DNA from 3 places in the Oxalicibacterium sp. genome. Region 3 is predicted to be linked to each of the others. Evidence: predicted binding sites of a transcription regulator. Region 3 holds the regulator's gene; each other region holds the start of a gene.
What was found. The regulator sigma-54, encoded in region 3, starts transcription at its own class of promoters, with help from an activator protein. The targets are predictions, from matches to a motif close to TGGCANGNAANCTGCTTT.
Positions count from the first base shown of each region.

Region 1: a site for sigma-54 is predicted at 2,362-2,379, ahead of nirB (nitrite reductase large subunit NirB). Genes of this name have one in related genera too.
Region 2: a site for sigma-54 is predicted at 4,437-4,454, ahead of ACO1VH_RS11500 (ANTAR domain-containing response regulator). Genes of this name have one in related genera too.

Region 1 is NZ_JBMQZD010000006.1:99,442-106,195, reverse strand. Features, by position in the region: gene ACO1VH_RS11480 (bifunctional protein-serine/threonine kinase/phosphatase) at 1-809, opposite strand, end outside; gene ACO1VH_RS11475 (nitrate/nitrite transporter) at 838-2,052, opposite strand; gene nirB (nitrite reductase large subunit NirB) at 2,417-4,855, shown strand; gene nirD (nitrite reductase small subunit NirD) at 4,884-5,246, shown strand; gene ACO1VH_RS11460 (nitrate reductase) at 5,243-6,754, shown strand, end outside.
Region 2 is NZ_JBMQZD010000006.1:108,910-115,663, reverse strand. Features, by position in the region: gene xerD (site-specific tyrosine recombinase XerD) at 1-231, shown strand, start outside; gene ACO1VH_RS11520 (hypothetical protein) at 569-1,207, opposite strand; gene ACO1VH_RS11515 (aminoacyl-tRNA deacylase) at 2,016-2,507, shown strand; gene plsY (glycerol-3-phosphate 1-O-acyltransferase PlsY) at 2,601-3,218, shown strand; gene tsaD (tRNA (adenosine(37)-N6)-threonylcarbamoyltransferase complex transferase subunit TsaD) at 3,375-4,403, opposite strand; gene ACO1VH_RS11500 (ANTAR domain-containing response regulator) at 4,638-5,198, shown strand; gene ACO1VH_RS11495 (CmpA/NrtA family ABC transporter substrate-binding protein) at 5,491-6,735, shown strand; gene ntrB (nitrate ABC transporter permease) at 6,745-6,754, shown strand, end outside.
Region 3 is NZ_JBMQZD010000005.1:46,349-53,102, reverse strand. Features, by position in the region: gene ACO1VH_RS09825 (monovalent cation:proton antiporter family protein) at 1-217, opposite strand, end outside; gene ACO1VH_RS09820 (KpsF/GutQ family sugar-phosphate isomerase) at 377-1,405, shown strand; gene ACO1VH_RS09815 (KdsC family phosphatase) at 1,405-1,953, shown strand; gene lptC (LPS export ABC transporter periplasmic protein LptC) at 1,950-2,552, shown strand; gene lptA (lipopolysaccharide transport periplasmic protein LptA) at 2,584-3,135, shown strand; gene lptB (LPS export ABC transporter ATP-binding protein) at 3,137-3,877, shown strand; gene ACO1VH_RS09795 (RNA polymerase factor sigma-54) at 3,895-5,397, shown strand; gene hpf (ribosome hibernation-promoting factor, HPF/YfiA family) at 5,497-5,850, shown strand; gene ACO1VH_RS09785 (hypothetical protein) at 5,911-6,540, opposite strand; gene ACO1VH_RS09780 (pilus assembly protein) at 6,530-6,754, opposite strand, start outside.

The DNA of each region.
Region 1 (6,754 bases), on a different contig from region 3:
GTGTAGCCGTCTATCGTCTGGCCGGGTTTGAGTTTCGGCGGAACTGGCAGTTGCTGCGAGCCTGATAGAGCATCGCGCAGATCGGTTTCCGGCAAGGCATCGATACGGATCGCGAGTGCGCTGACGTTGTCGTGCGTGCCGGCGGCCAGTGCGGCATCGATCAACGCATTGGCCGTGCTGTCGGCATTGCGTGTGCCGGACGCAAGTTCGGCGAGTTGCGCGGCGAGCGCGGTTTCGTTGACGGTAGTCCAGACACCGTCGGTCGCCAGCAGGAAAACGTCGCCCTCGTGCAACTCTCCCATGCCGTGGTCGACTGCCAGTTGCGAATCGAGGCCGATCGCGCGCGTCAGCACATGCTGCATCTCGGGGCGATCCCAGACGTGATCGGTGGTCAGCCGCGTCAGTGCGCCGTCGCGCAGCAGATAGAGGCGCGAGTCGCCGGCATGCGCGAAGTAATAGAAGCGGCCGCGCAATACGATGGAAGTCAGCGTGGTCGCCATGCCGGCCAGTTCGGCGCGGATCGAGCCCTGATGCTGCACCCAGCTGTTGATCGCCTTCAGCACGCGGTCCAGCGCCTGCGTGATAGGCCAGGTGTCGGACGTCGCGTAATAGTCGGACAGCAGGCCGCGCACCGTGTATTCGGATGCTTCGCGGCCGCCATCGTTGCCGGAGACGCCGTCGGCGATGGCGGCGATCACGCCCTTGGACGACAGTTCGGGCTCGTCCGGCAAGGCCATGCCGACGAAGTCTTCGTTGACCGGTCTCTGGCCGGCGCGCGTGGCGTGGCCGGCGTTCAGTATCAGCGGCATGGTGAAAGAGGAAGAGAGCGCATGACGGTCAGATCTTCGCACTCGTCATCGCGGCGCTGCCCCAGGTGGTGCGCCAGCGGCTCTTCACGAAAGTCAGGCCGAGCAGCGCGACGATAGCCAGCGCGGCGAAGACGACCAATCCTCCCTGATAGCTGCCGGTCAGCTGTTTCGAATAGCCGAGGCTGGAAGCCAGATAGAAGCCGCCGATGCCGCCGGCCATGCCGACCAGGCCGGTCATCACGCCAATTTCCTTGCGGAAGCGTTGCGGCACCAGCTGGAACACCGCGCCGTTGCCGGTGCCCAGCGACAGCATCGCCAGCACGAACACCAATGCTGCCAATGCAGCCGACGGCAGGCCGATGCTGGCGATCAGCAAGAAGCCGGCTGCCAGCATGTACATGATCGACAGCGTCTTGATCCCGCCGATACGGTCAGCCAGGCGTCCGCCGAACGGACGCACCATCGAACCGGCGAACACGCAGGCGGCGGTGAAGTAGCCGGCTGTCACCGGCGACAGACCGTACTGGCCGTTGAAATAGATCGTCAACGACGACGCCAATCCGGAGAAGCCGCCGAAGGTGACGCTGTAGAAGAACATGAACCACCACGCATCGCGATCCTTCAGCACCTGCAAGTAGGAGATCAGCGATTTGGGCGGCGGCGCGGACGGCGCATCCTTGGCGAAGATCAGATAGACCGTCAGCGCAATGCCGAGCGGAATCAGGCACAGGCCGAACACGTCCTGCCAGCCGAACGCCAGCGCCAGCGACGGCGCGAATAGTGCAGCCAGCGCGGTACCCGAGTTGCCGGCACCGGCAATGCCCAGTGCCATGCCCTGGTGTTCCGGCGGATACCAGCGAGATGCCAGCGGCAGTGCGACGGAGAACGCCGCACCGGCGACGCCGAGGATGATGCCCAGCACCAGCACGGAGTGATAGTGATGCAGATCGCCCAGCCACGCCCACAACAGGCCAGCCATCACGATCAGCTGGCCGATCAGGCCAGCCTTCTTCGGTTGCAGGTGATCCACCAGGACGCCCATCACGATGCGCAGCAACGCGCCGGCCAGCAGCGGCGTGGCCACCATCAATCCTTTCTGCGCCGGCGTCAGGCCGATGTCGGCCGCGATCTGCACGGCCAGCGGACCGAGGATGACCCAGACCATGAAGCTGAGATCGAAATAGAAGAAGGCGGAAAGCAGCGTCGGCGTATGGCCGGCTTTCCAGAATGATGACTTTTGCATATGCGCTCGCGTGAGTGGAATGGATGACGGCGCTGAATATGCAATTGCTATGCCATTTATATGAAGCCGTTTTGGAAAGCGGTTTGGCGGATGCGGAAGAAAAATGGGCGGCGCGGTGCACCAAATTCTCTGTCGATGCACCTGTTGGGTGCGAGGCTGGTGCAGGGCGGGGTGCAAGCAGAGTGCAATCAGGTGCGGATTGTGCGGATCGGTAAACGTCTTGGTGCATCGCGATGCGAATGGTGCAAGGACGTATCGCAAACGGTGCGAATCAGTAAAAAACTGGACGAAATCGCACAGAAACAGAACTGGCATCTGTTTTGCTTATTTAGATTCGGGAACAACTCTTCTGTGAGATGCAGCAATGAAAAAAATGAAACTGGTCATGGTCGGCAACGGGATGGCGGGCGTACGCACGCTGGAAGAATTGCTGAAACTGGCGCCCGATCTGTATGAGATCACCGTGTTCGGCGCCGAGCCGTATGCCAACTACAACCGCATCCTGCTGTCGCCGGTGCTGGCCGGCGAGCAGACGATTCAGGACATCATGCTGAACGATGTCGACTGGTACAAGGAGAACGGCATCACGCTGCATCTCGGCAAGAAGATCGCAACGATCGATCGCGTCAAGCGCGTCGTGATCGCCGACGACGGCACGACGGCCGAATACGATCGCCTGCTGCTGGCGACCGGTTCCAATCCGTTCATGCTGCCGGTGCCGGGCAAGGATCTGCAGGGTGTGATCGGCTATCGCGACATCTACGACACCAACGCGATGATCGAAGCGGCCACCAAATACAAGCATGCAGTCGTCATCGGCGGCGGCTTGCTGGGACTGGAAGCGGCGAATGGCCTGAAGCTGCGCGGCATGGACGTCGCGGTTGTTCATCTGCCGGATACGCTGATGGAGCGCCAGCTCGATCCGACCGCCGGCAAGATGCTGCAAAAGTCGCTGGAAGATCGCGGCCTGGCTTTCCTGCTCGGCAAGAACACGCAGGAACTGATCAATGACGGTCATGGTCGGGTGAAAGCGGTGCGCTTCGCCGACGGCAGCGAGATCTCGGCCGACCTCGTCGTGATGGCGGTCGGCATCCGCCCGAATACCGCGCTGGCCGAGTCGGCCGGCATCCACTGCAACCGCGGCATCGTCGTCAACGACACGATGCAGACTTTCGATCCGCGCATCTATGCGGTCGGTGAATGCGTCAACCATCGCGGCACTGCCTACGGCCTGGTCGCGCCGCTGTTCGAGATGGCGAAGGTGTGTGCGAACCACCTCGCGAACTTCGGCATCGGCCGCTATCAGGGTTCGGTGACATCGACGAAACTGAAAGTCACCGGCATCGATCTGTTTTCGGCCGGCGATTTTCTCGGCGGCGAAGGTACGGAAGAAATCATGCTGTCCGATCCGATCGGCGGCGTCTACAAGAAGCTGGTACTGCGCGACAACAAGCTGGTCGGCGCCTGCCTGTATGGCGATACGGTGGACGGCAGCTGGTATTTCAACATGCTGCGCGAAGGCAAGGACATCGGCGAGATTCGCGATGCGCTGATGTTCGGCGAAGCGAACCTGAGCCGTCCCGGCGATACCGGCCATGAAGGTTTCAGCAAGGCGGCGGCGATGCCGGATACCGCCGAAGTCTGCGGCTGCAATGGTGTGTGCAAGGGCACCATCGTCAAGGCGATCAAGGAAAAGGGCCTGTTCACGATCGAGGACGTGCGCAAGCATACGAAGGCATCAGCCTCATGCGGCTCCTGCACCGGCCTGGTCGAGCAGATCATCATGGCGACCGCCGGCGGCGACTATTCGGCGTCCAGCAAGGTCAAGCCGATGTGCGGCTGCACCGATCACACGCATCAGGAAGTGCGCGACGCGATCAAGGCGAACAAGCTGCTGACGGTGACCGATACGATGAAATTCATGGAATGGCGCACGCCGAACGGTTGCTCCAGCTGCCGCCCGGCGATCAACTATTACCTGATCTCGACGTGGCCGAAGGATGCAGTCGACGATCCGCAATCGCGTTTCATCAACGAACGCGCGCACGCGAACATCCAGAAGGACGGCACGTTCTCGGTGATTCCGCGCATGTGGGGTGGCGAGACGAATTCGACCGAGCTGCGCCGCATCGCCGACGTCGTCGACAAATACAAGATTCCGACCGTGAAAGTGACCGGCGGCCAGCGCATCGACCTGCTGGGCGTGAAGAAGGAAGATCTGCGCGACGTCTGGCACGACCTCGGCATGCCGTCGGGCCTTGCCTATGCGAAGGGTTTGCGCACGGTGAAGACTTGCGTCGGTTCCGAATGGTGCCGCTTCGGCACGCAGGATTCGACGCGCATGGGCCAGGAGCTGGAACGCCAGCTGGCGCGCATGTATGCGCCGCACAAGGTCAAGCTGGCGGTATCCGGCTGCCCGCGCAACTGTGCCGAAGCCGGCATCAAGGACGTCGGCGTGATCGGCGTCGATTCCGGCTGGGAGCTGTACATCGCCGGCAACGGCGGCATCAAGACAGAAGTCGCGCAATTCTTCGTCAAGGTGAAGTCGCACGAGGAAGTGCTGGAATACGCCGGCGCCTTCCTGCAGCTGTATCGCGAGGAGGGCTGGTACCTGGAACGAACCGTGCATTACGTCGGACGCGTGGGCATGGATCATGTGAAGAAGAAAGTGCTGGACGACGAGGAAAACCGCAAGGCGCTGTACGAACGCCTGCTGTTCTCGCTCGACGGCGAAGCCGATCCGTGGCACGAGCCGGAGAAGGCGCACGTCGATACCCGTCAATTCACGCCGCTGTCGGTCTGATCGCGCACGCAAAAAAAGGAATACAGAAATGTCGAATCAATGGAAAGTCATCTGCCGCGTCGAAGACATCCCGGTACTGGGATCGCGCGTCGTCAATCGCGCCGGCAAGCCGAACGTCGCGATCTTCCGCAACAGCGAGAACAAGGTCTTTGCACTGCTGGACCAATGCCCGCACAAGGGTGGTCCGCTGTCGCAAGGCATCGTGTTCGGCGAGCGTGTTGCCTGCCCGTTGCATAACTGGAGCATCGAACTGCAATCGGGCTGCGCGCTGGCGCCGGATGAAGGCTGCACGCAGAAATTCGCCGTGAAGGTCGAAAACGGCGATGTGTCGCTCGATCTCGCCGAACTCAACGCGCCGTCCGAAGCGGTGAAAGGACTTGCCGCAGCATGAACGACGTGACGGCCCCTGCCGCGCTGAAGGAAAGCAAGGCGACCTGCTGCTATTGCGGCGTCGGCTGTGGTGTCATCGTGCAGACCGACGGCGCACAAGTCGTCGGCGTGCGCGGCGATCCTGACCATCCCGCGAACTTCGGGCGGCTGTGCACCAAGGGCAGTACGCTGCACCTGACTGCGCGCGATGCATTGCAGCAGCAGGCGCGTGCATTGCATCCCGAAATACGCCTCGTGCGCGACATGAAGCGCGAGCGGACCAGTTGGGATACCACGCTGGATTTCCTCGCGAAGAAATTCGCCGACACGATCGCCGAACACGGGCCGGACAGCGTCGGCTTTTATATTTCCGGTCAGCTGCTGACCGAGGATTACTACGTCTTCAACAAGCTGGCGAAAGGCTTGATCGGCACCAACAACATCGACACCAATTCGCGCTTGTGCATGTCGAGCGCGGTGGCCGGCTACAAGCAGACGCTGGGCGCGGATGCGCCGCCGGCCTGCTACGAGGATATCGAGCAGGCTGATGTCGTTTTCATCGTCGGCTCCAACATGGCGTACGCGCATCCCATCCTGTACCGCCGACTGGAAGCGGCGCGCAAGGCGCGGCCGGAGATGAAGGTAATCGTCGCCGATCCGCGCCGTACCGATACCGCGCGCGACGCCGATCTGTTCCTGCCCATCCTGCCGGGTACCGATGTCGCGCTGTTCAACGGCATGCTGCACATCTGCCTGTGGGAAGACCTGATCGATCCGGCATACATCGATGCGCATACCGAAGGCTTCGCCGAACTGAAGCGCACGGTGCGCGACTACACGCCGAAGTTCGTTGCGGAAACCTGCGGCATCAGCGAGGAAGATCTCGTGACCGCCGCGCGCTGGTTCGGCGAATCGAAAGCCGCGCTGTCGCTGTACTGCCAGGGTTTGAACCAGTCGTCGGCCGGCACCGCGAAGAATGCGGCGCTGATCAACCTGCATCTGGCGACGCATCAGATCGGCAAGCCGGGCGCGGGGCCGTTTTCTCTGACCGGGCAACCGAATGCGATGGGCGGACGCGAAGTGGGCGGCATGGCGACGCTGCTGTCTGCGCATCGCGACATTGCCAATCCAGCCCATCGCGCCGAAGTGGCAAAGCTGTGGGGCGTGGGTGATGTGCCAGCGACGCCGGGCAAGAGCGCGGTCGAGATGTTCGAGGCGTTGCGCGACGGCGGTATCAAGATCATCTGGATCGTCTGCACGAATCCGGCGCAATCGATGCCGGAGCAGAAGATGATCCGCGAAGCGCTGAAGAAAGCGGAACTGGTGATCGTGCAGGAAGCGTATCGCACGACGGCCACCTGCGATTTTGCCGACGTGCTGCTGCCGGCGACGACGTGGAGCGAGAAGGAAGGCACGGTCACCAATTCCGAGCGCCGCATCACGCGCTTCAAGCCGGTATTGGACAAGCCGGCAGAGACGCTGCACGACTGGGAAATTGCTGTGCGCTTCGCGCACCGGCTCGAAGCATTG
Region 2 (6,754 bases), on a different contig from region 3:
ATGTTTTGGACGCTGATCAAGAAATACGCAGTGACGGGCGGCATTCATGCACCGCTGTCGCCGCATACCTTGCGGCATGCGTTTGCGACACACCTACTGAATCACGGCGCCGATCTGCGCGTCGTGCAGTTACTGCTGGGGCATGCGGATATTTCGACGACGCAGATTTATACGCATGTGGCGCGGGAGAGGTTGAAGCAGCTGCATAAACTGCATCATCCGCGTGGGTGATTGAGAGAGTTTGCTTATCCGACTAACGTTGAGATAGGTCTGGTTGACTGATGCTAGGAGTAGAGAACAGTGAGAGCAATTAGTCCTCCTGTCAATAAAACAAGAACGACTATTTCGCCAATGCGCTGAGCGTGTTTTGGTTCTAGGCGAAAAGTACGGCCGATGATGGCTCCTGCTAGATAGGCGGTTGTTTCTCCAATTGCATAAATAATTGCATCGAGCATATGCAAACCTCCAACGTTTGAGCTCAGCGACGCCCGGTGCGGGCAGCTAGCAAAGAGGCTAAGTGATTCTTGATGGAGCCGACCCACGAAGTGGGTTCGGCTTGAATGAATTGTTAGGTGCCATCATCGGAACTCTGGATGCCGGAACCTTGAAGAAGTCTGCTCGCATCCTTCGGAGGCAATGATCTGGCGAGATCCTCGATCCGGATGCGAAAAAGCCTACTGAACTCGCCCGAGGCCCAATGATAAGCGACTGTGTGACAGTGCATATCCTCATCAGTGACTTGAATGTCGTAGTAGGTCCTGGGGTGAGTTAGACGATTCCGTGCCTCCTTGGCACGAAGGAAATCCGCAAAGTCTTCTCCGCCTGTGGTGAGCCGGTAGCCATCAAGGCCCCAAACTTTAGCGGCTAAGCGAAATGTCCTCTTGATGTTGGCATCAAGTGGCAATTGCTTATCTGTCTTTCTATCACCTATGACGTGGAGAGAGCCAAGAGTTTCTTTCTCTTTTTCGGTCAGATCCGGCGTGAACAGCCTCGTTCTAATGTTTGAGCGGACTTCTACTTTGATTGTCTCTACGCACGCTTCAATGAAAGAGAAGATCGCCCGGACTACGCATCGCCTCAAGTACTGAGACTCGCGATCGGTATCGAGTGTCTCATATGCCTGTCCGACATCAGACTGCAATTGCTCAAGCAGTTCATGGGTCCGGATGAAACCCTCGCTTTTATCAATTCTCGGGTAGCTTGGCATGGTGGCTAACGTTTAAATTCAGCGGCCGCCGAAGGCGGTCCGCTGGAATGATTGGTTAGGTCTTGTGATGGCCAGATGCTAATGATGCCCAGCACGAGGCCGACAATACCGAGAGCCAAACCGATGCCACTCAGCCATGCAGCAAGACGCACAACGATTTGAGGATGACCGGTGCACGCCCTGAACTTGCCCCACCAGGAATTGCACTCAGAAACCTCCAAAGGGACGTCGGACTGAGTTTGAATCCCACCAAGACCAGCTCGGTACCAAGCCCCAATCACCAATGTTTCGGTAGGCGTAGATATCGTGAAGCGCGGCGATTGGTTGTACTGTTTAAGAAAATTGTCATCGATTTGTAGCGCCTCACAGTACACGCTCCGCCCATTCTGCGAATTCTTGATCTTTATGACACAGCGGGTGGGTAACGAGCTCCGTTGCAGCCACACCCAACCTTGATGTGCGTCGTTCTCTAGGGCTGCAAACAGTCGCATAAAGGTCTAACTATATTTAGATATCAATTCTGCAAAAAACAAATGCGGCCTATTTTTTGCTGAAATATGGAACTCTGCATGCTGTCGTAGTTCTTGGTATATCGACCGACTGAGGCCGCCTAAACATTCATGTATGAGAAATATTTCTCGCTGGCATTGTAGGATGAAGATTTCCAGATCTGATCCCATAAATATAGTATGTAGCGAAAATTAACAATCCTGCATGGCATGTCTGTTCGGAGAATGGGGAAGGAAGGTGCTAAGCGCGTCTTGCGGCATAATGTCCCCCTTTTTTAGCTCCTAGAATTACCCGCACCATGGCCAAAAAGGACCACGTCTCCGAAACGCCCGCCACGCAATGGCTGCGCAAGCACGGCGTCACATTCAGCGAGCACCCTTACGATTACGAAGAGCACGGCGGCACATCGGTGTCGTCGCGTGAACTCGGCGTAGACGAACACGCCGTCGTGAAGACGTTGATTATGCAGGACGAGAAGGCGCAGCCGCTGGTGGTGCTGATGCATGGCGATTGCAAGGTATCGACGAAGAATCTGGCGCGACAGATCGGCTGCAAGTCGGTCGAACCGTGCAAGCCGGAAGTGGCGAACCGGCATTCCGGTTTCCTGATCGGCGGCACGTCGCCGTTCGGCACGCGTAAGGCGATGCCGGTGTATGTGGAAGAGAGCATCCTGTCGCTGGAGCGCATCTACATCAATGGCGGCCGGCGCGGCTTTCTGGTTGGCATCGCGCCTGCTGCGTTGTCGGGCGAACTGGGTGCGAAGCCGGTGCAGTGCGCATTGCCGGAATAGTCTGCGAAAATAATTAACAGAATAATGAGGTGCGGTGCTTTATAGTGAGCGCCGCTCCGGCCGCGATGGCGGCCATCAGTTGAGAAGATAACTATGAATACTGTGTTGTTTGCAGCGTTGTTTGTTGCTGCGGCGTATCTGATCGGTTCGATCTCGTTCGCGGTCATCGTCAGCAAGGTGCTGGGTTTGGCCGATCCGCGCAGCTATGGCTCGAAGAATCCAGGTGCGACGAATGTGTTGCGCAGCGGCAGCAAGAAGGCGGCGATCCTGACGCTGCTGGGCGATTGCCTGAAGGGCGTGGTGGCGGTGCTTCTGGCGAAATACCTGGGGCCGCAATACGGCGTGGCCGAAAACGGCATTGCGTTGGTGGCACTGGCGGTGTTCGTTGGCCATCTGTGGCCGGTGTTCTTCCGCTTCAAGGGCGGCAAGGGTGTGGCGACGGCGCTCGGTGTGCTGCTGGCGATCAACGGCTGGCTCGGTCTGGCGACGCTGGCGACCTGGCTGATCATCGCATATGCGTTCCGCTATTCCTCGCTGGCGGCGTTGGTGGCGGCAGTGTTTGCGCCATTCTTCTATTGCCTGATGTTCGGCACCGACGGCATGTTGCTGGCGATCGTGGCGATGAGTGCGCTGCTGATCTTCCGTCACGCAAAGAATATCGGCAATCTGCTGGCGGGCAAGGAAAGTCGCCTTGGCAGCAAGAAAAAATAAACGAAGTAATGAAGCAAACAAAAAATCCGGCACGAAGCCGGATTTTTTATTGGGTGATTGCTGCGATCGATACTTCTTGCATCAACGCCGCTGTTTCAAAGTGGCAGTCTAGATGCGCCGTGATTCCGCGTGGCACACCGGTTTGAAACTGCACATTCAAATCTCGCGAATGCTGTCGAGCGGCCAGCGCGGTTTGACGTTGAATGCGTAATCCTTCTTCGCCGCATTCGGATTGATCTTCAGACGCATCGCACCGGCGAAGGCGATCATCGCGCCGTTGTCGGTGCAGAATTCCAGCTCTGGGTAGTAGACGCGGAATTTCCGCTTGGCGGCAGCCGCGTTCAGCGATTCGCGCAGCTGCTGGTTGGCGCCGACGCCGCCGGCGATCACCAGTTTCTTCAATCCCGTTTGCTTCAGCGCGTTGACGCACTTCGCCGTCAGCACGTCGACGATCGCATCGACGAAGGCGCGCGCGATGTTGGCCTTGTCCTGTTCGCAGATGTTGGCCGGATGATTCTTCACCAATGTCAGCACGGCTGTTTTCAGGCCGGAAAAGCTGAAATCCAGATTCCCTGAATGCAGCATCGGCCGCGGCAGCTTGTAGGCGGATGGATCGCCGAATTCCGCCATGCGCGAAATCGCCGGGCCGCCCGGATAACCGAGGCCGAGCAGCTTGGCGGATTTGTCGAAGGCTTCGCCGGCGGCATCATCCAGCGTTTCGCCCAGCAGTTCGTACTGGCCGACGCCATCGACGCGCATCAGTTGCGTATGGCCACCGGAGACCAGCAGCGCGATGAACGGAAATTCCGGCGGATCGCTGGCCAGCAGCGGCGACAGCAGATGGCCTTCCAGGTGGTGCACGCCGAGCACGGGCTTGTCGAGCGCGAGGCCGAGGCCGCAGGCAACCGATGCGCCGACCAGCAGTGCGCCGGCCAAGCCGGGGCCTTGCGTGTAGGCGATCGCGTCGATGTCGCCGCGTGCGATGCCGCTGTCGGCCAGCACTTTTTCCAGCAGCGGAATGGCGCGGCGAATGTGGTCGCGCGACGCCAGCTCCGGCACCACGCCGCCGTATTCTTCGTGCATGCGTACCTGCGAATGCAGCGCGTGCGCGCGCAGACCGTGTTGCGTGTCGTACAACGCGAGTCCTGTTTCGTCGCAGGAAGATTCGATACCGAGAACGAGCATGGAGAAAGCCGGGCGGGAAGGTTGGTGCGAAGTTGGCGTGGTTCTTGCGTGGATTGTAGCGTATTCCCCGTTTTTCATCGCCGCGCCATACGGCCGAACACTGCCATGACTCGTCCTGACCACATCGATTCTTCGCTCGCCGGAAGCAGGCAATCATTGCCGGATGCGCGCTCCGACAGGCGTTCGCTGCGCATCGTCATCGTCAATACGCTGGCCGACAGCGAAGCGGACGACATGGCGCTGGAGCGCGACGGCCGTGCACGCGCATTGCGCATCGGCCTGCTGGAAGCCGGCTACAACATCGTCGCGGTGTTCCCGGCCGACATGCATCTGCCGGACCGCATCGCGCAGCTGCAGCCGGACATGGTCATCATCGACGCCGAATCCGATGCGCGCGATGTGCTGGAGCATGTCGTGATGGCGACGCACGAGGCGCCGCGCCCCATCGTGTTGTTTACCGAGGATCAGGATCGCTCCAGCATGGAAGCGGCGATGGCGGCGGGTGTGTCGGCCTATATTGTCGCCGGCTTGTCTTCCGAACGCGTCAAGCCGGTGCTGGACGTGGCGCTGGCACGTTTCAACGCGGACCAGAAGCTGCGCAATGAACTGTCGGATACCAAGCTGAAGCTGGCCGAGCGCAAGACGGTCGAGCGTGCGAAGGGATTGCTGATGGAGCGGCATGGCATCAGCGAAGACGAGGCGTACGGCAAGTTGCGGCGGATGGCGATGGACAAGAACTTGCGCCTGTCGGAACTGGCGCAGCGCCTTATCGATGCGGCGGATCTGCTTGGCTAGATCAATGTAAATACCGTGCATCGTTTGGTGGCGTCGATATGCCGCCTGCACGAAAAAGACGCATCAAACGTGCATGAATGGTGCCCGTTGCAGGGAAAACTGCTGGCACGTTCATTGCTGTATGGGGAATGCACCAATGACGGTGTACTGAATATATAACGGGGAAGCAGCCAACGGCGGCGGCTTCCTTCCGGACAAAGGCGTCCGCATCGCATGCGCAATTCGCGCGTGGCGATGCGGACGCTTTTTTATTGCGATTTCATTTATCCGCCAACGCGCATCGGGAGAAAACATGACGACGAAAGACGACAGCATCAATACGACACGACGCACCATCATCAAGGCGGCGGCAGCGGCGACCGCATTCGGCGGACTGGCGACCAGAGGCGTGTGGGCGGCCGGTTCGGACAAGCCGGAGAAGACGGAAGTGAAGGTTGGCTTCATTCCGCTGACCGACTGCGCGTCCGTCGTGATGGCATCGGTGATGGGTTTCGACAAGAAGTACGGCATCAAGATCACGCCAAGCAAGGAGTCGTCGTGGGCTGGCGTGCGCGACAAGCTTATCAACGGCGAACTGGATGCGGCGCATGTGCTGTACGGCCTCGTCTACGGCGTGCATGCCGGCATCGGCGGCGCGAAGAAGGACATGGCGGTATTGATGAGCCTGAACAACAACGGCCAGGCGATTTCGCTATCGAAGGCGCTGGCCGATGGTGGTGCGGTAGACGGCGCTTCGCTGGCGAAGTACATGCAGGCCAACAAGCGCGAATACACGTTTGCGCAAACCTTCCCAACCGGCACGCACGCGATGTGGCTGTATTACTGGCTAGCGAGCTACGGCATCAATCCGATGAAGGATGCGAAGGTCATCACGGTGCCGCCGCCGCAGATGGTGGCGAACATGCGCATTGGAAACATGGACGGCTTCTGCGTGGGCGAACCGTGGAACCATCGTGCGATCGTTGATGGCATTGGCATCACGGCGGCGACGTCGCAGGAAATCTGGAAGGATCACCCGGAGAAGGTACTGGGCACCACGTCCGACTGGGTCGCGAAACATCCGAACACGGCACGAGCGATGTCGGCTGCGGTGCTGGAGGCGGGCCGCTGGATCGATGCGTCGCTGTCGAACAAGAACAAGATGGCCGAGACGATCGCTGCCAAGTCCTACGTCAACACCTCGGTAGACGTGATCAATCAGCGCATCCTGGGCCGTTACACGAACGGCCTGGGCAAGACCTGGGACGATCCGAACTACATGAAGTTCTTCAACGATGGTGCGGTCAATTTCCCGTATCTGTCGGACGGCATGTGGTTCCTGACGCAGCACAAGCGCTGGGGATTGGTGAAGGACGATCCGGATTACCTGGGCATCGCCAAGTCGGTCAACCGCATCGACATGTACAAGGAAGCGGCGGCGATGGCCAAGGTCAGCGTGCCGAAGGACGTGATGCGCACGTCCAAGCTGATCGACGGCACCGTCTGGGACGGCAAGAATCCGAAGGCTTACGCAGCATCGTTCAAGATCCGCGCATAGGAGAGCGTCATGAGTGCAA
Region 3 (6,754 bases):
ATTCCAGCCCGATCGAGAACATCAGGAAGACCACGCCGAACTCGGCCAGTGAATGCGTAGTCGCGCTGTCTTCCGCCCAGCCCAATGTGTAAGGCCCGATGATGATGCCGGCCACCAGATAGCCGAGCATCGGCGGCAGATTCAAGGTACGGAAGGCAACCACGCCGAGAACGGCGGCGGACAGCAGCAGCAAGGTGAGTTCGAGCGGGGACAGCAGCATGATGGCGGTGATCTGCGGATGTGATGCGGATGAATACAAGACGGCCGGCGTGCATAGCGCGGCAAATTGCCGCTATGCTTGCCCGATATCAATCAAACCACACTTTTGTATTATCTGGCAGGTTTTTTGCTTTACGAATCGTTTATACTTTCCCGCATGAGTGTAAACCATGCCCCCACTGCCGCGCCGGCGCCTGTTGCCGTCGATGCTGAACGCGCGCTGAAATTCGGCCGCGAAACGTTACAGATCGAGGCCGACGCGCTGCTTGCACTGAAGCAACGCATGAGCGGCGACAGCGCTGCACCCTTCGTCAAGGCGACGCAATTGCTGCTGAATTGCCGCGGCCGTGTCGTCATTTCCGGCATCGGCAAATCTGGCCACATCGCCCGCAAGATTGCCGCCACGCTCGCTTCGACTGGCACGCCTGCGCTGTTCGTGCACGCCGCCGAGGCGTCGCACGGCGATCTCGGCATGATCACGGCCGACGACGCGCTGATCGCGATTTCCTATTCCGGCGAAGCCGGTGAACTGGTCTCCATCGTTCCCATCGTCAAGCGCATGGGCGCCAAGCTGATTTCGATGACCGGCAACGACACCTCCACGCTGGCGACGCTGTCCGATGTGCATCTGAATGTCCATGTCGACAAGGAAGCCTGCCCGCTGAACCTCGCGCCGACCGCCAGCACCACGGCGACGCTGGCGCTGGGCGATGCGCTGGCGATGGCGCTGCTCGACGCGCGCGGATTCGGCGAAGACGATTTCGCACGCTCGCATCCGGGCGGTGCGCTGGGCCGCCGCCTACTGACGCATGTGCGCGACGTCATGCGCACCGGCGACGCGATTCCAAAAGTCAACGAAGATGCGACGCTGTATGCCGCGCTGCTGGAAGTCAGCCGCAAAGGCATGGCGATGACCGCCATCGTCGACAGCCAGAATCGCGCCATCGGCGTTTTCACCGATGGCGATTTGCGCCGGCTGATCGAGAACGTGCAGGATTTTTCGACACTGTCGATCGCCGAAGTCATGCACCGCAATCCGCGCAGCGTGCAGCCGGAGCAGTTAGCGGTCGAAGCGGTCGAGCTGATGGAAGAATTCCGCATCAACCAGTTGCTGGTCACCGATGCAAACGGCACGCTGGTCGGCGCGCTGCACATCCACGACCTGACCCGCGCGAAGGTGATCTGATGACGTCGCCGATTCCGACCGCCACGGCAGACGCCACCGCCCGCGCGGCGAACGTCCGTCTGATGATCTTCGACGTCGACGGCGTGCTCACCGACGGCAGCCTGCACTTCAGCGCCGACGGCGAAGTGATGAAGACTTTCAACGTGCTCGACGGCCACGGCATCAAGCTGCTGCAGAACGCCGGCGTCGTCACCGCCATCATCAGCGCGCGCAAATCGGCCATCGTGCTGCGCCGCGCGACCGATCTCGGCGTCACGCATGTACACCAGGGCGCGCACGACAAGCGTGCGATCTTCGAACAATTACTGACGGAAACTGGCATTGCCCCCGAGGCCTGCGGCTTCGTCGGCGACGACGTGATCGACCTGCCCATCCTGTCGCGCGTCGGCTTTGCTGCCAGCGTGCCGGGTGGCCATCCGGAAGTGCGTTCGCGCGTGCACTACGTCACGCAGGCCGGCGGCGGCCGCGGCGCGGTACGCGAGCTGTGTGACCTGATCCTGCATGCGCAGGACAAGTACCAAGCGGCCATCGCGCCGTACCTGCTATGAAAATCACCGCCCGCCCCGGCGACGCCATACGCGTGATCGCGCTGTTGGTGATCACCGGCGCGCTCGCGTTCGGCAGTCTGTGGCTGGTACAAGTCATGCAACGCCAGACCGAGGATTCTCTGCCGAAAGCCGTGCGCACCGATCCCGATTTCTATGTCCAGCAGTTCAATTTCGTCCGCATGGCAAAAACCGGCGAGCCGCGCTACAACCTGACCGGCACCGAACTAAAGCACTATCCGGGCGACGATTCCTATCTCGTACAAAGCCCCGTCATGCACAGCTACGGCAAGGACAGGCCGCCGATGGTTAGCACCTCGCGCTACGCCACCGTAAAGAATAACAACAGCGAAATCCGCATGTACGACAACGTGCATATCGATCGCCCGGCTTCGGCCACCAAGCCGCGCTTCCAGTTGAAGACTTCCTACCTGCTGCTGCTGCCGGACGAAGATGCGATGACGACGCCCAAGCCGGTCGAACTGCAACAGGGCATTTCCGTACTGACCGGTACCGGCATGTACGCCAACAACGCCACCGGCGAATTCAAGCTGGACGGCAACGTCAAGGGCCAGTATCAGGCCCCGGCCGCAAAGAACTGATTCCGGCACGCTCATTACAGAGAACGTTTTCATGACACGACTGCTTTCCGTATTCCTCATCCTTGCCGGCCTGATCGCTGCGACCGGTGCGCACGCCGAAAAGGCCGATCGCACCAAGCCGACCAACGTCGAAGCCAATCAAATGGAGTACGACGACGTCAAGCAGGTCAACGTCTTCGTCGGCAACGTGGTGCTGACGCGTGGAACGATCCTGATGAAATCGGCACGCATGGTCGTCACGCAGGATCCCGAGGGCTATCAGTTCATGACGATGTATGCACCGCCGAACGGACTGGCCAGCTTCCGCCAGAAGCGCGATGGCGGCCCCGATCAGTGGATCGAAGGCGAGGCGGAACGCATCGAATACGACGACAAGAACGAAGTCATGAAGCTCTTCACGCGCGCCAAGATGCGTCGACTGGAGAACGGCAAGATCACCGACGAAGTCGCCGGCGAATATATCTCCTACGACACGCGCGCCGAATTCTTCACCGTACACAACACATCGTCCGGCGACAGCAAACCAGGCGCCGGCCGCATCAAGGCCGTGATCCAGCCGCGCGCCGAGAAGAAGGAAAACTGAGATGTCGAGCAAACTGATCGTCAACGGATTGCAGAAAAGCTATGGCGCACGCCAGGTCGTGCGTGACGTCGCGTTGCAAGTCGAGAGCGGCGAAGTGGTCGGCCTGCTTGGCCCGAACGGCGCCGGCAAGACCACCTCGTTCTACATGATCGTCGGCCTCGTGCCGTCGGATGCCGGCCAGATCGAACTGGACGGCACCGATATTTCGCGCCGCCCGATCCATGAACGCGCGCAACTCGGCCTCTCTTATCTGCCGCAGGAAGCCTCAGTCTTCCGCAAGCTCAGCGTCGAAGACAATATCCGCGCCGTGCTGGAACTGCAGCGCGTTAACGGCAAGGCGCTGTCCAAGGATCAACTCGAACAACGGCTTGATACGCTGCTGGCCGATCTGCAGATCGAAAAACTGCGCGAGAACCAGGCCATGTCGCTGTCCGGCGGCGAACGCCGTCGCGTCGAGATCGCGCGCGCTCTCGCCACCAATCCGCGCTTCGTGCTGCTGGACGAACCGTTCGCCGGCGTCGATCCGATCGCCGTCATCGAAATCCAGCGCATCGTGCGTTTCCTGAAGGAACGCGGCATCGGCGTGCTGATCACCGACCACAACGTGCGCGAAACGCTCGGCATCTGCGACCGCGCCTACATCATCAATCAAGGTGCGGTGCTGGCCAGCGGCCGGCCCGACGATATCATTTCCAACGAATCCGTCCGCCGCGTCTATCTCGGCGAACACTTCCGCATGTAAGCGCGAAGAGAATCACCATGAAGCAATCCCTGCAACTACGCGTCTCCCAGCATCTGGCTCTGACGCCGCAATTGCAGCAATCCATCCGCCTGCTGCAACTGTCGACACTGGAATTGCATCAGGAGATCGAACAGATCCTGGCCGACAATCCGATGCTGGAACGCACCGACGATCCGCTCGACAATGCCGTGCGCCTGCTGGCGGACGGCGCCGTCAGCGCCGGCAACGGCACTGCGCCGGATGGCGATGCCCCGACAGAATCGCCTGCACCATCTACTGAAGCTGAATCGTCCTTCGAATCCGGCGATCTGCCGAATGCCGAAGGCAACAATGCCGACGGCAACGCCGACAACAGCGACTGGAGCTTCGACGATGTTGCCCGCACGTCGAAATCGGCATCTCCGGATGACGACGACGCCCGCCCGCAACTGGAAGCGCATGAAGTCACACTGCGCGAGCATCTACTCGAACAGGTGTCCGTCACCGTACGCGAACCGCGCGATCGCGCTCTGCTCGAACTGATCATCGACGCACTGGACGACAACGGCTATCTGGAAGAAAGTCTGGAAGAAATCCATGCGCGCCTGCCGGAAGAACTTGAAATCGAGCCGGAAGAATTGTCGGTCGCCCTGCGCCTGCTGCAAAGCTTCGATCCGGCCGGTATCGGCGCGCGCGATGCATCTGAATGTCTGGCCCTGCAGATTCGCCGGATGGAAGGCATTCCGTTCGTCACACGGCGCATGGCACTGAACATCGTCGAAAACCATCTCACGCTATTCGCACAGCGCGACTTCAACAAATTGCGCAAGGCACTCGATTGCGACGATGAAGATCTGCGCGAAGCGCAGGCCGTCATTCGCCAATGCAATCCGCATCCCGGCGCGGTCTTCGCCAGCGATGCCTCCGATTACGTGGTACCGGACGTCATCGTCAAGCGTACGCGCAACGGCTGGCAAGTCATGCTCAATCACGAAGTAATGCCGCGCCTGCGCGTCAATGCGATGTACGCCAGCATCCTGAAGCAGAACAAGGGCGAAGGTTCGCTCGGCACGCAACTGCAGGAAGCCAAATGGCTGATCAAGAACATGCGCCAGCGCTTCGATACGATCCTTCGTGTGGCACAGGCCATCGTCGAGCGTCAGCGCAATTTTTTCTCGCACGGCGCGGTCGCGATGCGCCCTCTTGTTTTGCGCGAAATTGCTGATACACTGGGTTTACACGAGAGCACAATTTCTCGTGTTACCACCCAGAAGTACATGCTCACTCCTCATGGAATGTTCGAATTGAAATACTTTTTCGGCAGCCATGTTGCGACGGAAGCAGGCGGAGAAGCATCCTCTACCGCGATACGGGCCCTGATCAAACAATTGATAGGAGCAGAAGACCCGAAAACACCTTTCTCTGACAGCAAGATTGCAGACATGCTGGCGGAACAAGGGATCGTAGTAGCGCGGCGCACCGTTGCCAAATACCGCGAAGCCCTTAAAATTCCACCGGTCAATCTGCGCAAATCGTTGTAATCCTTCCGGATTTGTTTGTGTAGTGTGCATTACGTCACTGTGTTCGGCGCAGCCGGCAACGGTGCCTGGACCGCCAGTGAATTTCCTTAGGAGCGCTGTATGAATCTCACCATCAGTGGACATCACCTCGAACTGACCCCCGCCATCAGAGAATACGTACAAGGCAAACTGGAACGCATCAAACGACACTTCGATCATGTGATCGACATTGCAGTTATCCTGACTGTAGACAATCTTCCCGAGAAAGAAAAACGCCAGAAAGCCGAAATTAACCTACGCGTCCGAGGCAAAGACCTACACGCGGAAAGCATCGCGGACAACCTGTATGCCGCCATCGATCTGCTGATCGACAAACTGGATCGTCAGGTGATCAAATACAAAACGAAACTGCAGGATCACCAGCACGAGGGCATCAAACGATTGCCGGACAATGCAGAGGCTGCTGCCTCGTAAGAGAAACATTTCGGCCGAGCTTGGCCGTCAATGAAGAAGGGCGCGAATTGCGCCCTTTATTCATTCTGCCCCACGTTTCTCGCTTTGGAATTGAATTGGCCGATCCAGCTGGATGGAAATCCGCATATGCGTTTTAACTGGGACGCCATCAATTTCACCGGGATGAAATTCTGCCGTGCCAAAAGCCTGCTGCAATTTCACTTTTCCTTCTTCGGATAGCGTGTCGTTTCTTTCTATATCGACACGATCGACATCACCGTACTCACCGATCCAGAGATGTGCGACAACAATCTGCGGTTCTACCCCATCGAGTCTCAACATCAATTCTGTCGGCACATCCACCTTCACCAGCGGCTTTTGAGTCAGTTCGCGGGTTTCGTAATACCGTACTGTGGGCAATATTGCCTGCTCACCCATCGATGGAGATATAGAAATATCACCCTGCTTCACCGCGCGCTTTGCTCGCACCTCTTTCGCTGAACGATCTTCCGTTAATGTGGCCACCTCTCGACGCAATTCGACAGGAAGAAGGTCTACATGGACGAGATCAGGAATCTTCTGCGGGAGAGGAAACGTCTCAATGAACAGCACGGAAATGAGGGCGGCATGCGCAATCGCTACCGCCCCCATGCAAAGAATCGGAACTGATGACAAGGCGCCATGCCGCATCATCGACAAATCAGTCGACAATCAATTCACGCCAGGAAACCCTGCGTGCGGACGTTCCTCCGGAACCTGTTTCAGGATTGCTCTGCGGTGTAGTCTTACCGCTGGTGTCCGTCACCAGCGTGATCGTTTTTCCGTTATCCAACTTCAGAAAACGCAAACCCGCCACCAATGAATTACCCCGCAGTCGCTGGCCCACCGTCCCATCCGCCTCAATAAAACTGCCCGTGCGGAAGTC